2 regions of the Bradyrhizobium sp. RDI18 genome follow, and region 1 is predicted to be linked to the other one. Evidence: predicted binding sites of a transcription regulator. Region 1 holds the regulator's gene; the other holds the start of a gene.
What was found. The regulator HrcA, encoded in region 1, represses chaperone genes, less so after heat shock. The targets are predictions, from matches to a motif close to GTTAGCACTCNCNNNNNGNGAGTGCTAAC.
Positions count from the first base shown of each region.

Region 2: the regulator HrcA is predicted to act here: its motif matches at 3,916-3,944, upstream of ACFXS9_RS18150 (co-chaperone GroES).

Region 1 is NZ_JBICRN010000008.1:5,190,706-5,199,335, reverse strand. It holds gene hemW (radical SAM family heme chaperone HemW) at 1-634, opposite strand, end outside; gene rdgB (RdgB/HAM1 family non-canonical purine NTP pyrophosphatase) at 627-1,256, opposite strand; gene rph (ribonuclease PH) at 1,268-1,981, opposite strand; gene hrcA (heat-inducible transcriptional repressor HrcA) at 2,264-3,352, shown strand; gene grpE (nucleotide exchange factor GrpE) at 3,471-4,091, shown strand; gene ACFXS9_RS34185 (VOC family protein) at 4,260-4,688, opposite strand; gene ACFXS9_RS34180 (helix-turn-helix domain-containing protein) at 4,768-5,619, opposite strand; gene pncA (bifunctional nicotinamidase/pyrazinamidase) at 5,652-6,365, opposite strand; partial or broken gene ACFXS9_RS34170 (hypothetical protein) at 6,486-7,423, opposite strand; gene dnaK (molecular chaperone DnaK) at 7,971-8,630, shown strand, end outside.
Region 2 is NZ_JBICRN010000008.1:1,871,709-1,880,338, reverse strand. It holds partial or broken gene ACFXS9_RS18175 (Crp/Fnr family transcriptional regulator) at 1-208, shown strand, start outside; gene ACFXS9_RS18170 (hypothetical protein) at 343-540, opposite strand; gene ACFXS9_RS18165 (hypothetical protein) at 562-777, opposite strand; gene ACFXS9_RS18160 (phasin) at 987-1,439, opposite strand; gene groL (chaperonin GroEL) at 1,828-3,468, opposite strand; gene ACFXS9_RS18150 (co-chaperone GroES) at 3,558-3,872, opposite strand; gene ACFXS9_RS18145 (usg protein) at 4,255-4,542, shown strand; gene ACFXS9_RS18140 (cupin domain-containing protein) at 4,699-5,238, shown strand; gene ACFXS9_RS18135 (NupC/NupG family nucleoside CNT transporter) at 5,334-6,584, opposite strand; gene ACFXS9_RS18130 (SDR family oxidoreductase) at 6,688-7,452, opposite strand; gene ACFXS9_RS18125 (peptidase) at 7,466-8,224, opposite strand; partial or broken gene ACFXS9_RS18120 (transglutaminase domain-containing protein) at 8,562-8,630, opposite strand, start outside.

The sequences.
Region 1 (8,630 bases):
GGCCGAAGAACGGCGTGCCTTCCTCGATGGTGAGCTGATAGAGCGAGAGATGCTCGGCGGCTTCGGAGATTGCGAGCTTCAGTTCATCCGCCCACATCCGCGGGGTCTGGTCGGGGCGGGCGTAGATCAGGTCGAATGAATAGCGATCGAACGCGGTGCGCGCGATCGCTACCGCATCGAGCGCCTCGCGCGCGGTATGCAGCCGTCCGAGCGCTTTCAGCGAGGCGTCGTCGAGCGCCTGCACGCCAAGCGAGACGCGGTTGACGCCGGCTGCGCGATAGCCGCGAAACCGCGTCGCTTCTACGCTGGTCGGATTGGCTTCGAGCGTGACCTCGACATTGCCGGCGACCCCCCAGTGCTTTCCGATCGCATCCAAAATCGCGCCGACAGTCTGCGGCTGCATCAAGGAAGGCGTGCCGCCGCCGAGAAAGATCGATGTGACGGTCCGCCCCGGCGCGCGCGCCGCCGTGGTTTCGATCTCACGCGCAAACGCGCGCGCAAAACGTTTCTCGTCGATCGGTGCGTGGCGGACGTGGCTGTTGAAATCGCAATAGGGGCATTTCGACAGGCAGAACGGCCAGTGCACGTAGACGCCGAAGGCATCTTTGGGGCGGGGTCGCTCGCGACTAGCCAAGGCAGATCTCCGCCAGTTTGACGAAGGCCCGTGCCCGGTGCGACAGGCCAAGCCCGCGCGGCGGCAGGCCGTGCTTTTCGATGGAAGTCATCTCGCCAAAGGTCCGCGTGTGCCCGTCGGGCAGGAATACCGGATCATAGCCAAAACCGGCGGTGCCGCGCGGCGGCCAGACCAGGGTTCCATCGGCGCGGGCCTCGACCTCTTCGAGGTGGCCATCGGGCCAAGCGACGCACAGGGCCGAGACGAAATGCGCACTTCGCTTGTCGGGCGTGGTCGCGCCGCGCTCCTGCAACAGGCGCTCGACTCTAGTCATCGCCGCCATGAAATCCTTGCCATTGCCGGCCCAGCGCGCCGAATAGATTCCGGGCGCGCCGTCGAGCGCATCGACGACGAGACCGGAATCATCGGCAAAGGCCGGCAATTGCGCGGCTTTCGCCGCCGCGATCGCCTTGATCGCGGCATTGGCCCGAAACGTCTGGCCGGTTTCCTCGGGCTCACCGAGACCCAGCTCGCCTGCGGAAACCGCCTCGACGCCGTGCGGCGCGAGCAATTCCTGCATCTCGGCGAGCTTGCCGGGATTGTGGGTCGCGATCACGAGCCGGCCGGTGATCTGACGGTGCATGTGCGATCAGACTACGCCACAGCCAGCTTCTGCAAGTCCACCAGACGCGCGACACCCTTGCGCGCCAGTTCCATCAGCGCCAGGAACTCGTCTTGCGAAAACGGTGTCTTCTCGGCGGTGCCCTGCACCTCGATGATGCGGCCGTCGCCGGTCATGACGAAATTGGCGTCGGTCTCGGCCTCGGAATCCTCGGCATAGTCGAGGTCGAGCACCGGCGTGCCCTGATAGATGCCGCAGGAGATTGCGGCGACATTGTCGCGCAGCACGTTGGCTTTCAGCATGTTGCGGTTCTTCATCCAACCGATGCAGTCGGCCAGCGCCACCCAGGCGCCGGTGATCGAGGCCGTGCGGGTGCCGCCATCGGCCTGGATCACGTCGCAATCGACCGTGATCTGGCGCTCGCCAAGCGCTTCGAGGTCGACGGCGGCGCGCAAGGAGCGGCCGATCAGCCGCTGGATCTCGACGGTGCGCCCGCCCTGCTTGCCGGCGGCGGCCTCGCGGCGGGTACGCTCCAATGTGGCGCGCGGCAGCATGCCGTATTCGGCGGTGACCCAGCCGCGGCCTTGGCCCTTCAACCAGGGCGGCAGCCGCTCTTCCAGCGTGGCCGTGACCAGCACGTGGGTGTCGCCGAACTTCACCATGCAGGAACCTTCGGCATATTTGACCACGCCGCGTTCCAGCGACACGGGGCGCAACTGATCGGGCGCACGGCGGCTCGGCCGCATGGGGAATCCTTCCAAAAATCGAGCGAAAGTTCGTTCGCGGTGCTTGTAGGAGGGGGAGCGGGCAGCGGCAAGGGTTTTTGCCTTGTTTCGGGCTAGAGTTCGGTTCTGAATCGATCAGAACCGAACCTCTACCTTCTTGTTTTGACGCGCTTTCTTTACGCGAGCCGGCATCTACCCCCGGATCAAGTCCGAGGGCATGCTTCGCTCGAAAACGCCATGGTGAAAGCGGCGCTTGTCATCGGCCCGCCGGATCGACAAATTAGGGGTATCAGGGAGTTAGCAGTGGCCCACCACGATCCGATTGGCCTGATCGCGCCGCATGCGGGGCTCGCCCAGCTCAACGAGCGCTCGCGCGACATTTTTCGTCAAATCGTCGAGAGTTATCTCGCGACCGGCGACCCCGTCGGTTCGCGCAACATATCCCGCTTGATCGCGGTGCCGCTGTCGCCGGCTTCCGTCCGTAACGTGATGTCGGACCTCGAAGCGCTCGGCCTGATCTACGCGCCGCATACCTCGGCCGGTCGCCTGCCCACTGAACTCGGCCTGCGCTTCTTTGTCGACGCCCTGATGCAGGTCGGTGACCTCACCGAGCCGGAACGGGAATCGATCCAGAACCAGCTTGCCTCCGTCGGCCGGGCGCAGTCGGTCGAGGCGGCGCTCGGCGAGGCGCTGACGCGGCTGTCCGGCCTGACCCGTGCGGCTGCGGTGGTGCTGACCGCCAAATCCAATTCGCGGCTCAAACACATCGAGTTCGTGCGGCTGGAGCCGGAGCGCGCGCTGGTCGTGCTGGTCGGCGAAGACGGCCAGGTCGAAAACCGCGTGCTGACGCTGCCGCCCGGCGTGCCTTCCTCGGCACTGACCGAAGCGAGCAATTTTCTCAATGCGCGGATTCGCGGCCGTACGCTCGCCGAAGCGCGGCTCGAACTCGAAACCGCGATGGCGCAGAGCCGCATCGAGCTCGACCAACTGACGCAGAAGGTGATCGAGGCCGGCATTGCGAGCTGGTCGGGCGGCGAAAACGAAGACCGGCAATTGATCGTGCGCGGGCATGCTAACCTGCTGGAAGATTTGCACGCGCTGGAAGATCTCGAACGCGTCAAGTCGCTGTTCGACGATCTCGAGACCAAGCGCGGCGTGATCGACCTGTTGGGCCGGGCCGAGCGCGCCGAAGGCGTGCGGATCTTCATCGGATCGGAGAACAAATTGTTCTCGCTGTCCGGTTCCTCGACCATCATCGCACCCTATGGCGACGCCTCGGGCCGCATCGTCGGGGTTCTCGGCGTGATCGGGCCGACACGGCTGAACTATGCACGGGTGATTCCGACGGTGGATTACGCCGCCCGCATTGTCAGCCGGATGCTGGGCGGCTGATCCGCCACGAATCGACCCCGATCCTGGCTGGTTGCGCTTGATTTTCGGCCCCTAAAGCACGATATCCCGCTCAGCAAATCCCCATCCAACCAGAACCGTTTTTTGAGAAGGCAGTCTTATGACCGATCCCAACCGGCCGAGTGACGACGGGGCACAACCCGCCAACCAGACCGGCGAGCCCGTGGTCTCAAAACCCTACATCATGCCCGACGATCCCGAGGAAGGATCGGTCGAGGCGTTGACGAAGGAAGCGGCGGAAGCGCGCGACAAGATGCTGCGCACGCTGGCGGAGATGGAAAATTTGCGCAAGCGCACCGCCAAGGAAGTCGCCGACGCGCGCGCCTATGGCATCACCGGCTTCGCCCGCGACATTCTCGAAATCGCCGACAATCTGCAGCGCGCCCTCGATGCCATGCCGGCCGAGACCAAGGCCACCGCCGATCCGGCGCTGAAGGCTTTCATCGAAGGCGTCGAGCTGACCGAGCGCTCGCTGCTGAACACGCTGGAGAAGAACGGCGTCAAGAAGTTCGATCCGTCGGGCGAGAAATTCGATCCCAATTTCCAGCAGGCGATGTACGAAGTGCCCGATCCGTCCGTTCCCGCAGGGACGGTGGTTCAGGTCGTGCAGGCCGGCTTCATGATCGGCGAACGCATACTGCGCCCGGCGCTGGTCGGCGTGTCGAAGGGCGGCGCCAAGGCCGCGCCGGCCGCCAACAATGAGCCGAACAGCGCGGCGTAAATAGGCGCGCAAGCGCCGTTTCGAACCATGAAGGCCCCGCTGCGGAGGCGCGGCCTTCATCCTTCGAGACGCGCGCAGGCCCGTTCCTCCAGCGACGAGCGCAATTGCGCTCGCGCAGGGATGAGGGTCTACGGAGTATCACCGAAGGCGGTTGACGCGGGCCTATGCTTACAGCGGCCTCTCGTCCGCCCTCGGCCTGTAGGTCCCAAAACTCCAGAGATTGCCTTCCGGGTCGCGGCACGCGAAGTCGCGGCTGCCATAGTCGGTGTCGCGCAGTTCCATTTCGATCTTGCCGCCGGCGGCCTTCACTTTGGCATACAGCGCGTCGGGATCGTCGACCGCGACATACAGCGCATCCGTGCGACGGCCGCCGATATCGCCGACGAGCTTGCCGTATTCGTCCTCCCTGCTCTGGCCGAGCATCAGGATCGAGGGCCCAAATGCAAGCTCGGCGTGATGGATGGTGCCGCCGTTCCGGTAGACGGCGCGTTCGGTAAAACCAACGACCTCCTTGAGCCAGCGGATCATCGCTTCGGCATCCCGGCAGCGCATCGTCGGATAAAGGCGCGGCGCTTCGCTTTTGCTTGGACTGGTCACGGGCAACTCCTCGCATTGCGTTACCTCGCCAATATCGCAAGGCGCGGTGCGTCGGCTTGAAGATTTGTTACCTGACCGCCTAGGCGTCCACTGCGTCTAGCGGCCGCGTCAGGCGGCTGTCGATCAGCGTCAGCCGCCGGGCCCAGGCCGTCGGTGTCTCGCCGGCAAGATCGGCGAATTCGCGGCCAAGATGCGCCTGGTCCGAATATCCGCTTTCAGCCGCAATGGAGGCCCAGCCGCTTCCCGCTCCCGTCCGCGCCAGCCGACACGCTTCATGAAAGCGCATCATGCGTGCGACCGGCTTTGGTGCCAGACCAATTTCTGCTCGGAAGCGATCGACCAAGTGCTTGCGGCTCCAGCCGATCTCTCTTGCAAGCGCAGTGATGCGCACGCTGCCCGCGCTGCGTGCGAGCCGTCCATAGGCGAATGCGATCTCGGGCGAAGGCCGATGGCTGGCACGCCCTGCAACAAAATCCTCGACCAGATCGAAGCGGTCCTGCCAGCAGGATATCGCGCCAAGCCGCTCGCGCAGGTGCGGTCCCTCAGGCCCCAGTACGTCGCCAATGTCGACCATGCGCGCGGTGAGATCGGCGACGGCCCCGCCAAAGAAGCGATAGGCGCCGAGCGGCGTGAAATCCACCTGCACGCATTCGGCGCCGCCATCGGATTCGATATGAACCGGACCGGCATAAAGCCCGGCGCCGAAACTCGGCTGCCGATCATCGGCGTCAGGATCGCGTCCGAGGGCGATCAGGAACGGTGTGCCGAAGCTGATGATCAGCGGGACTACCAGACCTGCGGCTTCGCGCTGGAAAAACCGGCCGGGCGCGGTTTCGCGATAGCCCGTCATGCCGGCGATCAGGCCTGTCATGCGCTGCGATGGCGCACGACGGATCATCTCGAACGCGAGTGGAGCCGCTGGACCTGACATCCCAAACCCCTGAACCGGGCAAGACGAACGCACTAGGCTGCGATATCGCTCGACTGAATGCGCTTGACGCCGGCCTTGGTCATGTCGGCCCAGGCTTTTGCGAGCGAGCCCTGGGTGTCGATGCCGCGGCAGGCGTCCTCGATCACGTAAGTCTCGAAACCTGCCTTGCGCGCATCCAGCGCGCTCCATGCCACGCAGAAGTCGGTCGCGAGGCCGGCGAGGAAAACCCGCTTCACCTTGCGCGCCTTCAGGTAGGCGGCCAGCCCCGTCGTGGTCTTGCCGTCGGCCTCGGTGAATGCCGAATAGCTGTCGACGTTCTTGTTGAAACCCTTGCGGATGACGAGACCGGCGTGCGGGATTGCGAGGTCCTTCGACAGCGATGCGCCCTCGGTCCCCTGCACGCAGTGATCCGGCCACAGCACCTGCTTGCCGTAGGGAAGATCGACCGTCTCGAACGGCTTCTTGCCGGAATGCGATGTCGCGAACGAAACATGGCCTGCGGTGTGCCAGTCCCGCGTCAGCACCACGTTGGCAAAGCCCTTGGCGATGCGGTTGATGACGGGAACGACCTGGTCGCCATCCTTGACCGCGAGGGTGCCGCCGGGAAGGAAGCAATTTTGTACGTCGATGACGAGGAGCGCGGAGGCGTCGTCGGGTTTCATTGGTGCAGCCCATGGCGTCGTTGGAACGAGGGCGAGGACGGATGCCGCGCCAAAGCCCGTCAGAACCAGCCTACGAGAAAGCATAGCGCGTCTCCCCTGTCGTGAACCCCGACAGGGGAAGGCTAGTTCCACTGGTGTACGAACGAAAGCCCGAAATTTCAGCGCGTCCTGAATATCAGGGCGCGTGCTTTTTCGAGTTCGCGATCAGGCTCGCGGCCGGATTCCGTCGCGCACGGCGCGGAAGCGTGGAAAGGCCTTGGTCCAATCATCGCGCGGCGAAGAGCCGATGATGCGCATCGAGGTCTGGGAGCCGAACCGCAGCCATTGCACGATCGTCACCGGCGTATTGTCCTTGCCGCTGATGGCGTCGATCCGCGTCTCGTAGCCGGGCTGGCCATCGATGCGGACCGGCTCGGACATCGTGATACGCCCGTCGCGTACGCCGGGAATGGTGGTCGCGATCTGCTGGGCAAAGCGGCCGCGATCGTCAGGCGACGCGGCCGTCGAGCCGATCAGGCCGATGATCATGAAGGGGGCGACCTCGAAACCTTTCTTTTCGTCGCTGTCGGAGAGAATGAGGGCGGCGCCTGGCGCCAGCGTACGGACGTTCTTGAAGCTCGAGGCTCGCCGATCTTGAACGGCATCATCCCGAGCTGTTCCTCGACAGGAACCTCAACGCGGATCACAGCAGACGCGAACATCTGGCGCACGGCATCGTCGGTGTAGATCTTCGAGGCGTTCTCCGGCACCTGCACGGCGACGTAGCCGGAGAAGGTAGGGCCGGGCAGGATCATGGAATAACGGCGCACGTTGGTGGCGCCGTCCTTGGCGTTTTCGGCGGTGTAGTAGGCGAGCCCCGCCTTGGTCTCGATGCTCTCCGGCTTGATGCCGCCAGTGCCGCCGGGATTGGCTTTGAAGGCGTTGGCGACCTCGCCATAAGCCTCGGCGGGCAGGTCGGCGACCAGGACCTTGACGCCCTGGTCTTCGGTCTCGAATCCCGTGAACGCCCTGGCCTTGTTGAGGCCGACCAGCGGCGTCATGCCGACCCTGGCGCCCGGCGGGAAAACTGGGTCCGCGGCGAACGCGGAGGAGGTGGCGGCAACGAGGAGGGCAACCGCAGCAAAATATCTAAGTAGCTTCATGGAGGGTCTACCGGGTTTGCATGGAGGCCGTTCAAAGATCGGACGGTGGAGCTGGTGGAATCTGGGCCTCAGGGCGCGACTGGGTCGTTCCGTTCGGCCCGCTTTTAGCGGTTTTGGTGTCCCTGCAACAGGGCAGGGCGGGCGTCCGTTCCCCCGCCTCGCTCCTATTTCGCGGCATTCTGCCCGGTCTCCGAGCTCTTTTTTGGGCGCTTCCAGCGGCCAAATACCGCGTCCCCTCAACCGGTGGCCGGTCCACGCCGTGAGGATGCTGCCGTATCGCTGTGCAACGCTTCGGGGTGTGAGCGATAAAGGAGTTGCCGATTTCTTAACACCGATCGCGGCACAGAGGCCCGGCCCTGGACGGCACAATCTTTCAAACGCCAGCCTTTTCAGGCCCTAAGCTTGCGCTCGGTCCTTGCAGGCACAACCCCCCCTCCTATATGAGGCTCACCGTCGCAATATCGCGAGTATTTGAACGTTGGGGGTTCGGTTAGGTGCGCCGTCCAGGGCCCAGCCAACCTGCCGCAAAAAGAAGGATATGAGGACCATGGGAAAGGTCATTGGGATCGATCTCGGCACCACGAATTCGTGTGTCGCCGTAATGGATGGCAAGACTGCAAAAGTCATCGAGAACGCGGAGGGCATGCGCACCACGCCTTCGATCGTTGCCGTCACCGATGACGGCGAGCGCCTCGTCGGCCAGCCTGCCAAGCGCCAGGCGGTGACCAATCCCGAGCGGACGTTCTTTGCGGTGAAGCGCCTGATTGGCCGCCGCTATGACGACCCGATGGTCGAGAAGGACAAGAAGCTCGTTCCCTACAAGATCGTCAAGGCATCGAACGGCGACGCCTGGGTCGAGGCCGACGGCAAGACCTATTCGCCCTCGCAGGTCTCCGCCTTCATCCTGCAGAAGATGAAGGAGACCGCGGAAGCCCATCTCGGCCAGAAGGTCGAGCAGGCCGTCATCACGGTTCCCGCCTACTTCAACGACGCGCAGCGTCAGGCCACCAAGGATGCCGGCAAGATCGCTGGTCTAGAAGTGCTGCGCATCATCAACGAGCCGACGGCCGCAGCGCTCGCCTACGGTCTCGACAAATCGAAATCCGGCACCATCGCGGTGTACGACCTCGGCGGCGGCACCTTCGACGTCTCGATTCTCGAAATCGGCGACGGCGTGTTCGAGGTGAAGTCGACCAACGGCGATACC
Region 2 (8,630 bases), 3.3 Mb from region 1:
AATAGTCGGTGTACGACGCACGACCGTAACACTGCTGATGCGCAAGCTGCGCGCCCGTGGCGCGATCAGGTCCGATCGACGAGGCATGATCGAGATCGATCCGGCGCGGCTCGCAGCGGTCGCATGCGAATGCCACAACGTAATGCATCTCGAAGTCGAGGAGATGTTCGCGCTCCATTCGGCCCGATCTCGCGCGGCGGCTCTGCCCGAAGATCGGCGGATTCCGGAATTAAATCGGGCGGAGCCATCTGAGCGCGTTTCAGCGACCGCTCGACCTTCCGCGTCGCGACTTGCTGCTGCGGCATTCCGGAACGCACATCGAGGGGTGGATTCTCCGCCAGATCAGGTTCTCTGCCGCCGATCACGTTCGGGCGCTGACTCGGATGTCGCCTCGAGCTTCGCAATTTCGTGCAGCACCTTCGCTGTCTGGCGCAGCTCGTCGCGCTCAGGGCCCGGCTTCAGCCGTCGCGCCTCATCAAGAATGTCCTTTGCCTGTAGCAGCCAGGTGGAGGTTTCGGTTGAGACTTGCATGCGCGCCATGGCGTCCCTCCATCGCGATCATCACGCGATCTGTGTCGGTGCGCTGCGGTGCCGCACACGGATGCTCGGCTCGTCGACCCAGGCTTCACGGGCAAACCAGGCGTGATCGGCGTGGCAGATCACGCAACGGGTCCGTGAGAAAAACACTGCGCTGCGGCTAAAGCTCTCGCGATCAGTCTTGATGCCGGTGGGAATCGCATGTCCGGTCCGCGGACATTTGACCATGACCATTCCCATATCGCCCTCCCTGGAGATTGGTTTGTTGTTTGAAAAAAGCACCGGCCGGTTGGAGTGCGCCACTTGTCGGTGCGGGTTACTTGGGGGGCATCGCGCACCGCGTCTGATCGAGCATCGGGTAGTGGGCCGCATGCTCATCGCTTGGACTCGTTCCAACCGGCCGGATCCCTCCTTGACGTAGTCTCGGGTGTGAATTGAACGCCGGGCTTTTAGCCGGCTTTCTGGAGAACCTTGGTGAAGTGCTTCCTGATCGGCTCACCCGTTTCCGTCGCAAGCTTCTGGGCGAGCACCCACAATTCCCTGTTCTGGTCAGAAGCGGTGTCGAACGCCTTGCGCGCTTGCGCCGCGGATACGGTCAAGACATCGCTGGGCGACTTGCTGCCGACGAGATGGGCGAAGAAGTCGAGCGCCGCGGTGGCATTGGCGTTGGAGATTTCGAACACCTTCAACCCGTAGTCGGTCGCGCCTCTGGCGTTGCTCGAATAGGTCTCGCGCACCGCTTCCGTCATCTCCGCCGACGCGGCCTTGATCTTCTCGTAGTTTTCCCGTGCGCGGGCGAAACCCTGCTCGGCAAGCTCGCCGCTTACGCCGGGCCAGCCGATCTTCGAGAAGTCCGGCAACGGCATGCCGAAAACATTGGTTCCGTTCAGTGTGACTTTCATTTCGCTTTCACTCACAGAGCATTACTCCTTCGCGAGCGAAAGCATTCCTCGTGACGCACGCTCGCGTCACGAGAGCTCACGCTCCGTGTTGGACCAGATTTTGGATGAGCTTTGATTTAGCCCCGACCCGATACAACTTTGCTTGAGGAGAGCGGCACTGTCGGTTCGGTTTGCGACTCTCGCGAAAAGTTTTTTCGAAGTTGTCAACGCATACGCTGGTATATTTTACACCGCGCTGTGTATAACCGGGATATCTCAAGCGGCGGGAAGGTTTTGCGTCAGCGTGACGTTGCAGAAACACTGCGCCGTTGCGGTCGGATCCGCCCAAACAAAAAACCCCGGCATTTCTGCCGGGGTTTTGCATTCTCGTACCGCCTGAGTGGCTGGATCAGAAGTCCATGCCGCCCATGCCGCCGCCCGGGGGCATTGCGGGGCCGCCGGCGTTCTTCTTCGGCAGTTCGGCGATCATGGCTTCGGTGGTGATCAGGAGAGCCGCGACGGAAGCCGCGTTCTGGATCGCCGCACGGACCACCTTGGTCGGGTCGATGATGCCCTTGGAGACCAGATTGCCGTATTCGCCGTTCTGCGAGTCGAAGCCGTAGGAGTACTGCTCCTTCTCGAGGATCTTGCCGACGATGACGGAGCCGTCTTCACCGGCGTTGATCGCGATCTGGCGGGCCGGCGCGGAGAGCGCCTTGCGTACGATCTCGACGCCGGTCTTCTGGTCGTCGTTCTGGGTCTTGAGGCGCTTGAGCTGCTCGGAGGCGCGGAGCAGGGCGACGCCGCCGCCCGGCACGATGCCTTCTTCAACCGCCGCACGGGTCGCATGCATCGCGTCATCCACGCGATCCTTGCGCTCCTTCACCTCGACTTCGGTCGCGCCGCCGACGCGGATCACGGCTACGCCGCCCGCGAGCTTGGCCAGACGCTCCTGCAGCTTTTCACGGTCGTAGTCCGAGGTGGTTTCCTCGATCTGCGCCTTGATCTGCTGCACGCGCGCCTCGATGTCGGCCTTCTTGCCGGCGCCGTTGACGATCGTGGTGTTTTCCTTGTCGATCATCACCTTCTTGGCACGACCGAGCATCTGCAGCGTGACGTTCTCGAGCTTGATGCCGAGATCTTCCGAGATCGCCTGACCACCGGTCAGCACCGCGATGTCCTGCAGCATGGCCTTGCGGCGATCGCCGAAGCCCGGAGCCTTGACGGCCGCGACCTTCAGACCACCACGCAGGCGGTTGACGACGAGGGTGGCGAGGGCTTCGCCTTCGACGTCTTCGGCGACGATGACCAGCGGCTTGCCGGTCTGCACCACGGCTTCGAGCAGCGGCAGCAGCTCGTTCAGCGAGGAGAGCTTCTTCTCGTTGATCAGGATGTAGGCATCGTCCATTTCAACGCGCATCTTGTCGGCGTTGGTAACGAAGTAGGGCGAGATGTAGCCGCGGTCGAACTGCATGCCTTCGACGACGTCGAGTTCGGTCTCGAGCGATTTCGCTTCCTCAACCGTGATCACGCCCTCGTTGCCGACCTTCTTCATGGCGTCAGCCAGGAACTTGCCGATTTCGGCGTCGCCGTTGGCGGAGATGGTGCCGACCTGGGCGATTTCCTCGTTCGAGGTGACCTTCTTGGAGTTCTTGACGAGGTCGGCGACCACGGCTTCCACTGCCAGGTCGATACCGCGCTTCAGGTCCATCGGGTTCATGCCGGCGGCAACCGACTTGGCGCCTTCACGGACGATCGCAGCCGCGAGCACGGTCGCGGTGGTGGTGCCGTCGCCGGCCGCATCAGCGGACTTGGAGGCGACTTCGCGCACCATCTGTGCGCCCATGTTCTCGAACTTGTCGTCGAGCTCGATCTCCTTGGCGACGGTGACGCCGTCCTTGGTGATGCGGGGAGCGCCGAACGACTTGTCGAGCACGACGTTGCGGCCCTTGGGGCCGAGCGTCACCTTGACGGCGTTGTTGAGGATGTCGACGCCGCGCAGCATGCGGTCGCGGGCATCGACGCCGAATTTAACTTCTTTGGCTGACATATTGGTTTCCCTGAGTTGATCTTTGTTTCTCACCCTGTCGGGGAGGCGCCTTGCGGGCGCTCCTCAGGGTGAGCGTGGCAGGCGATGTCTTAGGCGGCCTTCTTCTTGGCGGCGGAGGCGTCGAGCACGCCCATGATGTCGGACTCCTTCATGATCAGGAGTTCCTGGCCGTCGATCTTGACCTCGGTGCCCGACCATTTGCCGAACAGGACGCGGTCGCCGACCTTGAGGTCGATCGGGATCAGCTTGCCGGCTTCGTCGCGGCCACCCGGGCCGACGGCGATGACTTCGCCCTGGGAGGGCTTTTCCTTGGCACTGTCCGGAATGATGATGCCGCCAGCGGTCTTCTCTTCGGCGTCGATGCGTTTGACGACGACGCGGTCGTGAAGCGGACGGAAGTTCATGCAGTCCTCCTAAACGTCTGGGAATGTTGTAGAATTTTGGAATTTTGGCAGTCCGGACCAGCGAGTGCCAATCCGGCTGCGGCTGATTTAGGCCAGTATTCTTCGGGGGACAAGGGCTTCTAGCAGAAAAATTGGCACTCAAATATGTCGCCTGCCAATTTTGTTCGGCATGATTAATGCGGCCGGGGAAGCCTCCGGACCCCGTATTAGCACGTGCGGTAAGCTGCTGCTAACGCGGGAATTTTCAACAGTTCATTAAACATTTAGGCTTGTGATGGGTTGGTATCGTGCGTCACATTTCTCTCATGTGAGCGCATCTCCGCCGGGGTGGCTCGGTGTGTGGCCACCACGTGAAATGCGCTTCCAGCAATGGAGGTTTGGCATGGTCTCGCGGGTTGGAGTTGCTTCCGACGACTTCCGGAAGCAGGTGCTGGGTTACGGGCTGACGACGGCGCAAATTCTGTATCGGATGCCGGATCACCCCTCATTGCTGCAGACCTATGTCTGGCAGAATTACGATCTGTTTCCGAAATTCCCGGCGCTGAAGGACTTCCTCGCGTTCTGGCAGGAAAAGCTTGATGGCCCGCTGTATTCCGTGACGGTGGCGCATTCCAGGCTGATCAAGCCGGCTGAGCTGCGTGCAGTCGACGGTGTGTTCAGGCTGCATTGAACTGCAGGTCTCGTAGGGTGAGCAATGCGAAGCGTGCCCACCATTGCAAGCCAAACGCCTGGATAGATGGTGGGCACGGCGCAAGCGCGCCTTTGCCCACCCTACGAAATCCGATTTGTGTTAGCCTTCCGCGACAAACAACAAAGGGAGGTACACATGGCCAAGCAGAAGGCGGCATCACGGCCTGCGGCACAGCCCGCGGTGAAAAAGAAATGGTCGGGCCACAAGATGGCCGCCAAATCCCCGGCACGCAAAACCCTCAAATCCAAGGGACGCGTATCGAAAGCCAAGGCGACCAAGAAGGCACGGCCGAAGCAGCGCATCGCCATCAGCCATCACCGCGAAGAAGATTTCAAGGCCGACGGCCTGCGCACTTACGCAAAGTATCGCGACCTCGGGATCGCCGACGCCACGCACGGCCTGGCGCAGGCGCACGTCATCCGCCTGATCGGCCCGTGCAACCCGGCGGAAGTTTCAAAGCTGCATTACCACGACGTCGAATTCCAGATGGTCTATGTGCTCAAGGGTTGGGTGAAGACCTATATGGAAGGGCAGGGCGAGACGCTGATGAAAGAAGGCAGCGCCTGGACCCAGCCGCCGCGCATCAGGCATCTGATCATGGATTACTCCGATGACGTCGAGTTGCTGGAGGTGATTTTGCCGGCGGAGTTCAAGACGGTGGAATTGGCGAGTTGAGATGCGGTCATTCCGGGATGGTGCGCAAGCACCAGACCTCAGGTGCGCAATTGCGCACCATAGTTCGATGCTTCGCATCGCCCCGGAATGACGCGTCAGGTCATCACCCCCACCACTGCCCCCATCAAACACGTCGCCAGCGTACCCGACACGATCGACTTCAACCCCAGCGCATTGATCTCTTCGCGCCGATCCGGTGCCATGGTGCCGAGGCCGCCGATCATGATGCCGAGGCTGGCGAAGTTGGCAAAGCCGCACATCGCGTAGAGCATGATCAGCCGCGAGCGCGGGTCGAGCGCGTCCGTGCCGAGTTTCGAGAGGTCGAGATAGGCGATCAGCTCGTTGAGCACGGTCTTGGTGCCCATCAGGCTTCCGGCCGTGACGGCTTGCGGCCAGGGCAGGCCCATCAGCCAGCACACCGGCGCCATCACAAGCCCCAGCAGCCGCTGTAGCGAAATTTTGGCGCCGCCGATCTCGGGCAACAGCCCGAGGATCGCATTGACGAGATAAACCAGCGCCACCAGCACCAAGAGCATAGCGACGATGTTGAGCAGCAGTTCGAGCCCGGCCGCGGTGCCCTTGGTGATTGCATCCATGGTCGAGGACGCATGCATGTCGGGATCTCCGAGCGAACCGCCAGTGCGCTTATCGGAAGTCTCCGGCACCATGATCAGGCTGATCAGGATCGCGGCCGGCGCGCCCAACACCGACGCAATGACGAAATGCGCGGCAGCATCGGGGATCAGCGGTGCCAGGAATGTGGCGTAAAGCACCAGCACGGTGCCGGCGATGCCAGCCATGCCGCCGGTCATCACCAGGAACAATTCGCTGCGCGTGAGTTGCGCCAAATAGGGGCGGATGAACAGCGGCGCCTCGACCATGCCGAGAAAGATATTGGCCGCGGCCGATAGCCCGACCGCGCCGCCGACGCCGAGCGTGCGCTCCAACAGCCACGCCATGCCGCGCACGATCGGGGGCAGTACGCGCCAGTAGAACAGCAGCGTGGTCAGAACGCTCATGACCAGCACGATCGGCAGCGCCTGAAATGCCAGGATGAAATCCGCGCCCGGCGCCGTGAGATCGAACGGCAGCGCGCCGCCGCCGAGATACCCGAACACGAAGGAAGTGCCGGCGCGCGTCGCCGCCGCGATCGTGCCGACGGCGTCGTTGATGGCGCCGAAGGCTTTTGCCACCGGCGGCAGCTTGAGCAGCACCAGTGCGGTAATAATGGTGACGGCCAGCCCGATCGCTACTTGACGGAGCGACACGGCGCGGCGGTTCTCGCCGCACGCCCATGCGATCGCCAGCAACGCCAGCACGCCAAACGCCGATTGCAGTTGCAGCATGAATCCCCCGAAACCCCTGGGGAGCGATTATGCCAACCTTGTCGATTTGTGAAAGCCCAACTCGTGTTCCCGGAAGCGGTGCGCTGCGCCCGGGGCACGAAAGTCAGCCCCGTCCGACGAACGGCATCTTGGTCGCCATGACCGTCATGAACAGCACGTTGGCATCAAGCGGCAGGCCGGCCATATAGGCCACCGCATCGCCGACCGCCTTCGCGTCCATGCGCGGTTCGTGCTTCATCGTGCCATCAGGCTGCATCACGCCGGGGCCGGCGACCATGCGGTCGGTCATTGGGGTTGCGGCATTGCCGATGTCGACCTGGCCGACCGCGATGTCGTACATGCGGCCATCGAGGTTGGAAGCCTTGGTGAGGCCGGTGATCGCGTGCTTGGTCGACGTATAGGCGGCCGAGAAGGGTCGCGGCGCGTGCGCGGAGATCGAGCCGTTGTTGATGATGCGGCCGCCGCGCGGGGTCTGGTCCTTCATGATGCGGAAGGCATGCTGGGTGCACAGGAACGGGCCGGTGAGGTTGGTGTTCACCACCGCCTGCCACTGCTCGAGGCTGAGGTCCTCGAAATTGACCGGCGGCGCGCCCATGCCGGCGTTGTTGAAGAGAACGTCGAGCCGGCCATAGGTGTCCTTGACCTTTTGAAACAGCGCCGCGATCGAATCGGGTTTGGTCATGTCGGCGGAAACGCACAGGCTCTTGCCGACATTGTCGCCGAGCTTCCTGGTTTCTTCCAGCATCTCCATGCGACGCCCGGCGAGCACCACGGTGAAGCCGGCATTCATCAGCGCCAGCGACGCCGCGCGTCCGACGCCGGTGCCGGCACCGGTCACGAGCGCGATCTTGTTGGTTGCTTCGGCCATTGTTTCCTCGCCTTCAGTTCTTGGTTTCTGTTTCGGATTTGTAGGGTGGTCTCGGAATATTCTGGTGTGCAGCCCGCAAGGCCGCCGACCAGCGCGAACGCAGGTCGTGGAAATAGGGCTCGCCGGCCTCGATGCGGTGGTTAAGGTCGGCCTCGCAAGCATCTGCGCGCACCACCAGCACGTCGATCGGCAAGCCGACGCCGAGATTGGAGCGCATGGTCGAATCCATCGAGATCAGGCCGGTCTTCAGCGCCTCATACAGTTCGACGTCGTAATGCATCGCGCGGTCCAGCACCGGCTTGCCGTATTTGTGCTCGCCGATCTGCAGGTAAGGTGTGTCAGTGGTGCATTCGATGAAATTGCCGGCGGTGTAGACCATGAACAGCCGCATCCGCGAGCCCTTGATCTGGCCGCCGAACAGGAAGGAGACGTCGAAGGAGACCTCTTCGGATCGCAGCGCTTCGCCTTCGGTGGCGTGCACGGCGCGGATGGCGCGGCCGATGCGTTGCGCGGCCTGGAACATGGTCGGTGCGTTCATCAGCGTTTCGAGCTCGCCGGTGTGCGGATCTTCCATACCCTCGGTCAGCGTCGACAGCACCGACTGGCTGATCGCCAGATTGCCGGCGCTGGCGACCGCCATGATGCGCTCGCCGGGTTTTGAGAAAACATGGAGCTTGCGGAAGGTCGAGACGTTGTCGAGGCCGGCATTGGTGCGCGTATCTGCGATCATGACGAGACCGTCCCGCACCAGAATTCCGCAGCAATAGGTCATTCCCGATCCCCGAACGCGCCTGATTTTTCGGCGCCAACTAGTAGCCAATTTCGAGGAGCCATCCAACCCCAATTCCCCGTGGCGCGGCATGCGCCCGACAGGTGAAACCTCCAAACCGAAGGCGGGGAGCGCATGCGGCAATCAGCGCTGATCGGCTCGATTACAGCCTTGTTACTGCTGGACAGCGTGGGCGCCCGGGCAGGTCCCTGGGAAGACGGCATGGTGGCCTACAACCGGGGCGCGCTTACCGCGAACCCGGGATCTCGAGATTCCCCGGTGCGCAATTGCGCACCTGAGGTCTGGTGCTTGCGCGCCATCCCGGAATGACATGCCAAGTTTACGACTGCGACTGGCTCTGCCACTGACCCGGCCGCCCGGCCTGTTCGACCTTGACCGCGACCGTCAG